One region of the Piscinibacter sp. PDB1-1 genome, then DNA from elsewhere that is predicted to be linked to it. Evidence: riboswitches for the same ligand, from Rfam matches in the RefSeq annotation. Region 1 holds a riboswitch; the other holds the start of a gene.

The links. A riboswitch is a leader RNA that binds a small molecule or an ion and turns the genes downstream of it on or off. The one in region 1 is predicted to bind S-adenosylhomocysteine.
Region 2: it holds a riboswitch for S-adenosylhomocysteine, as region 1 does, so the genes downstream of both, ahcY (adenosylhomocysteinase) here and metH (methionine synthase) in region 1, are expected to answer to the same signal.

The regions. Positions count from the first base shown of each region.
Region 1 is NZ_JBWVZJ010000004.1:39,049-43,203, forward strand. Features, by position in the region: gene metH (methionine synthase) at 1-2,024, opposite strand, end outside; S-adenosyl-L-homocysteine riboswitch at 2,089-2,164, opposite strand; gene AC1KAR_RS19620 (OmpA family protein) at 2,314-2,949, shown strand; gene AC1KAR_RS19625 (HD-GYP domain-containing protein) at 3,053-4,155, shown strand, end outside.
Region 2 is NZ_JBWVZJ010000002.1:717,360-721,514, forward strand. Features, by position in the region: gene AC1KAR_RS15000 (HAD-IIB family hydrolase) at 1-99, opposite strand, end outside; gene AC1KAR_RS15005 (MFS transporter) at 129-1,367, opposite strand; S-adenosyl-L-homocysteine riboswitch at 1,508-1,591, shown strand; gene ahcY (adenosylhomocysteinase) at 1,675-3,102, shown strand; gene AC1KAR_RS15015 (TlyA family RNA methyltransferase) at 3,234-4,001, shown strand; gene metF (methylenetetrahydrofolate reductase [NAD(P)H]) at 4,098-4,155, shown strand, end outside.

The sequences.
Region 1 (4,155 bases):
AACACGCGGCGGGCAGATTCGCCGACGATCTCGTCCGTGAGGATGGCGGGGTAGGCACCGGCGAGGTCCCACGTCTGGAAGAACGGGGCCCAATCGATGCACTTCGCCAACTCGCCCAGGTCGTAGTTCTTGAACACGCGCCGGCCGGTGAACTTCGGCTTCGGGGCCGCGTAGCCGGCCCAGTCGATCGGCGTCTTGTTGGCGCGCGCCTTGGCAAGCGTCACGAGCGGCGTGGCCTTCTTGTTGGCATGCTGGTGGCGCACGCGCTCGTAGTCGGCGTTCAGCTCGGTGATGTAGTTGGCGGCCTTGTCGTCCGACAGCAGGTCGCTGCACACGCTCACGCTGCGGCTCGCATCGGGCACGTAGACCACCGGCCCTTCGTAGTGTGGCGAGATCTTGACCGCGGTGTGCACGCGGCTGGTGGTGGCGCCGCCGATCAGCAGGGGGGTCTTCTTGCCGCGGAAGTAATCGTCGCGCTGCATCTCGCCGGCCACGTGCTGCATCTCTTCGAGGCTCGGGGTGATGAGGCCTGAGAGGCCGATGATGTCGGCGCCCTCGACCTTGGCGCGCGCGAGGATGTCCTGGCACGGGACCATCACGCCCATGTTGACCACCTCGAAGTTGTTGCACTGGAGCACGACGGTGACGATGTTCTTGCCGATGTCGTGCACGTCGCCCTTCACGGTGGCGATGACGATCTTGCCCTTGGAGCGGACCTCGCCGCCGGCTTCGATCATGGCCAGCTTCTCTGCTTCGATGTAGGGCAGCAGGTGGGCCACGGCCTGCTTCATCACGCGGGCGCTCTTGACCACCTGCGGCAGGAACATCTTGCCCTGGCCGAACAGGTCGCCGACGACGTTCATGCCGTCCATCAGCGGGCCCTCGATCACATGCAGCGGACGGCCGCCCTCGGCCTTGATGGCCTGGTAGACCTCTTCGGTGTCTTCGGTGATGAAGTCGTTGATGCCGTGCACCAGCGCATGCGCCAGGCGCTCGCGCACGGGCTTGGCGCGCCAGGCGAACTTGGCGCTGTCGTCCTTGGCGGCGCCCTTGGCGGTCTCGGCGATCTCGACCAGGCGTTCGCTCGCGCTCAGTTGCGGCTCACCATCCTTGTAGGCGGGCGTGCGGTTCAGCACCACGTCTTCGACGCGCTCGCGCAGCGTGGGCTCCAGGTCGTCGTACACGCCGACCATGCCGGCGTTGACGATGCCCATGTCCATGCCCGCCTTGATCGCGTGGTACAGGAACACGGTGTGGATGGCCTCGCGCATCGGGTCGTTGCCGCGGAAGCTGAAGCTCACGTTCGACACGCCGCCGCTCACCTTGGCGCCCGGCAGGTTCTGCTTGATCCAGTGCGTGGCCTCGATGAAGTCGACCGCGTAGTTGTCGTGCTCCTCGATGCCTGTGGCGATGGCGAAGATGTTCGGGTCGAAGATGATGTCTTCGGGCGGGAAGCCCACCTCGTCGACCAGGATGCGATAGGCCCGCTCGCAAATCTCGACCTTGCGCGCATAGGTGTCGGCCTGGCCCTTCTCGTCGAAGGCCATCACCACCGCGGCGGCACCGTAGCGGCGCACGAGCTTGGCCTGCTGCTTGAACTGCTCCACGCCTTCTTTCATCGAGATCGAGTTCACGATCCCCTTGCCCTGGATGCACTTCAGGCCGGCCTCGATCACCTCCCACTTGGAGCTGTCGACCATGATCGGCACGCGCGCGATCTCGGGCTCGGAGGCGATCAGGTGGAGAAAGCGCACCATCGACGCCTTGGCGTCGAGCATGGCTTCGTCCATGTTGACGTCGATCACCTGCGCGCCGTTCTCGACCTGCTGGCGCGCCACGGCGAGGGCCTCTTCAAACTGGCCGTTGAGGATCATCCGCGCAAAAGCCTTGGAGCCGGTGACGTTGGTGCGCTCGCCGATGTTGACGAACAGCGTGCCTTCGCCGATGGCAATGGGCTCCAGGCCCGCGAGCTTCATCGGGGGCACGTCGTGTGCGGCGGCAGGGGCGGGCGTGGCGGTGGTCATGGCGGTCGGTCGACTCGGCATGCGCAAGCGGTGCTCCCCCGCGGCGCATGCAATGGTTTGCAGGCTGGGGTGAGCGTCGTTGCGAGCTTCCAAGCCTGGCGGTGTCAGCAGAAGACACCGTCGCAACGCTCCTTGGAAGCGGCCGATTTTAAGCGAGCCTGCACGGGGTGTGTCCGTGGGGCCGTGCAGTGCTGCGCGTCATGTGCAGTTACAAACAAGGCGCGGCGGCCGTGAACTGTGCGCGCCTCACGCGTTCCAATGGCGGTCTCGCCACCCAGACAAAAAGACCATGACGCTCGCTCACCGTTCGGATCGCCGCCCTGTTGCCGCTTTCATCGCGCCGTGCCTGGCAGCGCTGGCGCTCGTGGCGGGGTGTTCCTCGCCCAGGCAGGTGCCGCCTTCGGGGCCGGCCGTGCCGGGGTCGTCGCCGGGGCCGGTGTACGGGCAGACGCCGGGCGCGCGGGCCTGGTCACCGCAGATGGAGGCCGCCGAGCGCCAGCTCGACAGCTCGCTCAGCGGTACCGGCGCCACCCTCTCGCGCACGACCGACGAGCGCCTGTGGATCACCTTGCCGGGAGACATGGCCTTCGATGCCAACCGCTCGGCGCTCAAGCCCGCGGCCACCGCCGTGCTCGACAAGGTCGTGATCGCCCTGCGCAACGTGCCCAACGCCGACCTGCGCGTGGTGGGCCACACCGACTCGAAGGGCTCGGTGGCGGGCAACGACTCGCTCTCGCTCGACCGGGCCGCCAGCGCACGCGACTGGCTCGTGGCGCGGGGTGTCTCGCCGGTGCGCATCGCCGTGGCCGGCCGCGGCTCGCGCGATCCGGTGGCGAGCAACGACGACGAGGCGGGTCGCGCGGCCAACCGGCGCATCGAGATCCTGGTGGGCGACAAGGCCAGGGCGCCGGCAGCGGTGAAGTAAGGGGCCGCACCGAGGCGCAGGCGGCTCAAGTCCGCCTGCACGGGGCCGACAACCAGGGGAGCGCCTGACTGTTTGGGCGCAGGATCGCGCCAGCTTCCCCACCATGCCCGTCGTCCAGATCCCCCCGGAAATCCTGCGCCTCGGCCAGCCTGCGCCGGTGTCGGTGCGCGACGCATCGGGGCACCTGCTGCTGGCCAAGGGCGTGCTGGTCGCCACCGAGGAGCAGCGCCGCCGCCTCGTCTCGCGCGCGATCTATGTGGACGAACTCGAAGGCGAGCTGCTGAACCGCGCTCTCGCCGGCAAGCTCGATGCGATGCTGCGCCGCAACGCATCGCTCGGGCAGATGGCGCGTGCCACGCCCGATGGCGCGGTGATGGTCGCCCCCACCCAGCCCGCGCCGCTCGAACAAAGCCGAGGCGCCTCCTGGGCCGACCTGCAGATGCGCGGCCGCGTGCTGCTGCAGGACCCGGCGCCCGCCGACTTCTTGCCGCGCCTGCTCAGGCTGCAGCGCGAACTGCTTGAACTCGCCCAGGCCGACGCCGATGCCGCGCTGCTCGTGCTGGTGCAATCGACCACCAGCGACGCCCACCAGTACAGCGTGTTCCATGGGTTGCTCGTGGCCGTGCTGTGCGATCTGGCGGCGCGCCAACTGCCGTCGTTCACCGATGAATGGCGCCGCTCGCTGCGCTGTGCCGCGTTGACGATGAACATCTCGATGACTGCGCTGCAAGACCAGCTCGCGCTGCAGGAGACCGCACCCACGCCCGAGCAGCGTGCGCAGATCGACACCCACGCCGCGCGCGCCGTGGCCTGCCTTCACGAGGCGGGCGTGCGCGACGAACTGTGGCTGCAGGCGGTGGCGCATCACCACGGCACCTCGGCCGGCCCGCTGGCTGCGCAGGCGCCAGGCATGCAGCTCGCGCGGCTGCTCCAGCGTGCCGACATCTATGCCGCCCGCCTGAGCATGCGCCGCGCCCGCCCGGCGCTGGCGGCGTCGGCTGCGGTGAAGGCGGCCTACCTCGACGAACACCAGCAGGCCGACGAGGCCGGCAAGGCAATCATCCAGACCACGGGCATCTACCCCCCGGGCAGCTATGTGTGCCTGGGCAGCGGTGAACTCGCGGTGGTGCTGCGACGCGGTCCGCACGCCAAGGCGCCCAAGGTGGCGAGCATCGTGAGCAAGAGCGGCACGGCTCTGCTCGAGCC
Region 2 (4,155 bases), on a different contig from region 1:
GGTGGTGAGGGTGTCGTCGATGTCGGTGAGCACACCCACGACCGCACGCGCTTTCGAAAGCGGCAGGGCCGACCAGGGGAGGACATGAGCAGGGCGCATGCGTGTGATTGTGCGAGCGCGACCGAGTGTCAGGCCGGCACGGCCTCGACCGGCGTACGCGGCCCAGGCGGCCGCGCGACGGCAAACGCGCATTGCACGATACCGGCCGCCAGCCCCACGCCCACGCCGACCTGCCAGGCCAGGTTGTACGAACCCAGCGCGTCGTAGATCAGGCCACCGCCGTAGGCCCCGACGAAGCTGCCGACCTGGTGGCTCATGAAGGCGACGCCACCCAGCATGGCCTGCCAGCGCACGCCGAAGGTCTCGCTGATCGAGCCCGCCACCAGCGGCCCGACACCGAGCCACAGAAAGCCCATGATCGCGGCGAAGACGAGCGTGCTCGCAGGCGTGGGCAAGGTCATGAAGTACCACGCGATGCCGATCGAGCGCAGCACGTAGATGCTGCCCAGCAGCAGCAGCTTGTTCCAGCGCCCCCCGGCCCAGCCGAAGAACAGGCTGCCTAGCACGTTGAAGCCACCGATCACGCCGAGCGCCTGGGCGCTGAGCATCGGGTCCATGCCGCACAGCGCGAGGTACGACGGCAGGTGTGTCGTCAGAAAGATGAGCTGCATGCCGCACACGAAGTACGCCGCCGTCATCACCACGAACGGCGGGTGGCGCAGCGCGTCGCGCGTCATCGCGCCGGCGCTCTTGTTGTCGTCGCCGCTGGGCGAAGGCGGCATGGGCAAGGTGTCGGCGCGGCCGGCGTACCAGGCGGCGGGCAGGATCACGAGCGAGAGCACGATGAAGCCGAGCAAGCCAACCCGCCAGCCCTGCGCCTGAGCGAGCGCCTGGCCGAGCGGTGCGGCCATCAGCGCACCCAGGGAGCCGGCGGCCGACACGATGCCCAGCACCGAGCTGCGCATCGCCGCCGACACCGCGCGCGAGGCCACCGCCATCGCGAACGCCGGGCCGGTGACGGCCATCGAGGCGCCGATCGCCACGCCCGCGCCGAGCAGCACGGCGACGAAACCGTGCGCGGTAACGAGCAGCGTGAGGCCGATCACATAGAGCACGGCTCCACTCAGCATCAGCCGCTTGAAGCCCACGCGCAGCGCCCAGGCGCCCGCCACCGGTTGCAGGAAACCCCAGGCGAGGTTTTGCACTGCGATGGCGAGGGTGAAGTCCGACACCGAGATGCCCACATCCTGCGTGAGCGGCGGCATGAAGATGCCCAGACTCTGGCGCAGGCCCATGGCCAGGCTGAGCATCAGCGAGGCGCCGACGAGGATGGGCAAGGCAGGGCCGAGTGCGCGCAGCTTGCTCATGGTGTCTCCGGTGTTGTAGTGACGCGCAAGCTACGCCGATCGCTGAAGGGCCGTTGTCGCCTCGGCGATACCCCCTTGGCCGGGCGGGATGCGCAATCCGACCTGGAACCGACACAGACGGTGAACTACAATCCGCCCCACTTTCCGAGGAGCGTTGCAAGGCACCCCCAGCATGGCGTGGTGCCCCAGGCTCGGAAATCTTCTTGCAACCGCGCTCACCCGCACGACAGTCCTCGTGGGTGAGTGGTGTATGTCTCCCATCCCCATCTGTGCTGCGTGCGGGTTCCTTCATTGACCGGAGCCCGACATGAACGCCGTTCTCAAACCTTCTCAAGACAACGCCATCCGCGACCTCTCGCTCGCCGACTGGGGCCGCAAAGAGATCAAGATCGCCGAAAGCGAGATGCCCGCGCTGATGGCCATCCGCACCGAGTACGCCAAGACCCAGCCGCTCAAGGGCGCGCGCGTCACCGGCTCGCTGCACATGACCATCCAGACCGCGGTGCTGGTCGAGACCCTGCAAGCCCTGGGCGCCGAAGTGCGCTGGGCCTCGTGCAACATCTTCTCGACGCAAGACCACGCCGCCGCCGCGCTCGTGGCCGCCGGCACCCCCGTGTTCGCGCACAAGGGCGAGACGCTCACCGAGTACTGGGACTTCACCCACCGCATCTTCGACTTCGGCCCCAAGGGCTCGGCCGGCGAAGGCCCGAACATGATCCTGGACGACGGCGGCGACGCCACGCTGCTGATGATCCTGGGCAAGAAGGCCGAGAAGGACGCCTCCGTCATCGCCAACCCGACCAGCGAAGAAGAGACCTGCCTCTTTGCCGCCATCAAGGCCAAGCTGGCCGAAGACCCGACCTGGTACAGCCGCAAGTCGGCCCAGATCATCGGCGTGACCGAAGAGACCACCACCGGCGTGCACCGCCTGAAGGAAATGAGTGCCAAGGGCACCCTGCCCTTCCGCGCCATCAACGTGAACGACAGCGTCACCAAGAGCAAGTTCGACAACCTCTACGGCTGCCGTGAATCGCTGGTCGACGGCATCAAGCGCGCCACCGACGTGATGGTCGCCGGCAAGATCGCTGTCGTGGCCGGCTACGGCGACGTGGGCAAGGGTTCGGCCCAGGCCCTGCGCGCCCTGAGCGCCCAGGTGTGGGTCACCGAGATCGACCCGATCAACGCGCTGCAGGCCTGCATGGAAGGCTACCGCGTGGTCACGATGGAATGGGCGGCCGACAAGGCCGACATCTTCGTCACCACCACCGGCAACAAGGACGTCATCACCCACGACCACATGAAGGCGATGAAGAACAACGCCATCGTGTGCAACATCGGCCACTTCGACAACGAGATCCAGGTCGCGTCGCTCGAGAAGTACGAGTGGGAAGAGATCAAGCCGCAGGTCGATCACGTGATCTTCCCGGACGGCAAGCGCATCATCATGCTGGCCAAGGGCCGCCTGGTGAACCTGGGCTGCGGCACGGGCCACCCGAGCTACGTGATGAGCTCCAGCTTCGCCAACCAGACCATCGCGCAGATCGAGCTCTACACGCACCCCGATTCGTACGACATCGGCAAGGTCTACGTGCTGCCCAAGCACCTCGACGAGAAGGTCGCCCGCCTGCAGCTGACCACGCTGAACGCGCAGCTGACCGAGTTGACCGAGGAGCAGGCCGCCTACATCGGCGTGCCGAAGCAAGGTCCGTACAAGCCCGACACGTATCGGTACTGAGCCCCCCAGTCGCTGGCGCTCCTGCCCCCGAGGGGCGCCACCCTGCGGACCGGCGAAGCCGGCTCCGCGGGTGTTGCTTGATGTCGGGCTTGTCGCTGCGCGACTTGCCCGAACCTTTGATCGGATCTTCCATGCGGGCTGACCAGCTTCTTCTTCAGATGGGCCTCGCGCCCACCCGCTCGGCCGCCACGCGGCTGATCGAGCGCGGCGCCGTGCGCTGGCTCGGCCCCAAGGGCTGGGCCGTCGTCAACAAGGCGGGGCTCGATGTGCCCGAGGGCTGCGAGATCGAGATCACCGACGACGCGGAGCTGCGCTTCGTGTCGCGCGGCGGGCTCAAGCTCGAAGGAGCGCTGAAGCACTGCGGCATTGATGTCACCGGCTTCACCTGCCTCGACCTGGGCCAGAGCACGGGCGGCTTCACCGATGCATTGCTGCAAGGCGGTGCCGCGCGGGTGGTCGGCATCGACGTGGGGCACGGGCAGTTGCACCCGAAGCTCGCGGGCGACGAGCGCGTGGCGAGCTACGAGGGCATCAACGCGCGCGACGTGGCTGGCAGCGCCTTTGCGGCCGAGCACGCCGAGCACAGCTTCGACTTCGTCACCGCCGACCTGTCGTTCATCACCTCCACGCACGTGTTGCCCACGATGGTGACCTACCTCAAGCCCGGCGGTCACCTGCTGCTGCTGGTCAAGCCGCAGTTCGAGTTGCAGCCCGCGCAGATCGGCAAGGGCGGCATCGTGAAAGACAAGGCGCATTTCGTCGAAGTCGAGAACCGCATGTGGCAGGCCAGCAAGGCGCTGGGCTTGAAGGTGCAGAAGTATTTCCAGAGCCCCATCCAGGGTGGCAACGGCAACACCGAGTTCTTCGTGTGGGCGAAGCAGCCCGCGCAGGCCGAGTAAGACAACGCGTACGCACGCCACCCACCGATCAGGCTGACCTTCGATACCTCAGCCCGAACGGGTTGTGGTCTGACATGAGTTAAGTAAAGGTTCCGCATGAGCACAACCCCACTCCCGCTCAGCCTGGAGTTCTTCCCCCCCAAGACGCCCGAGG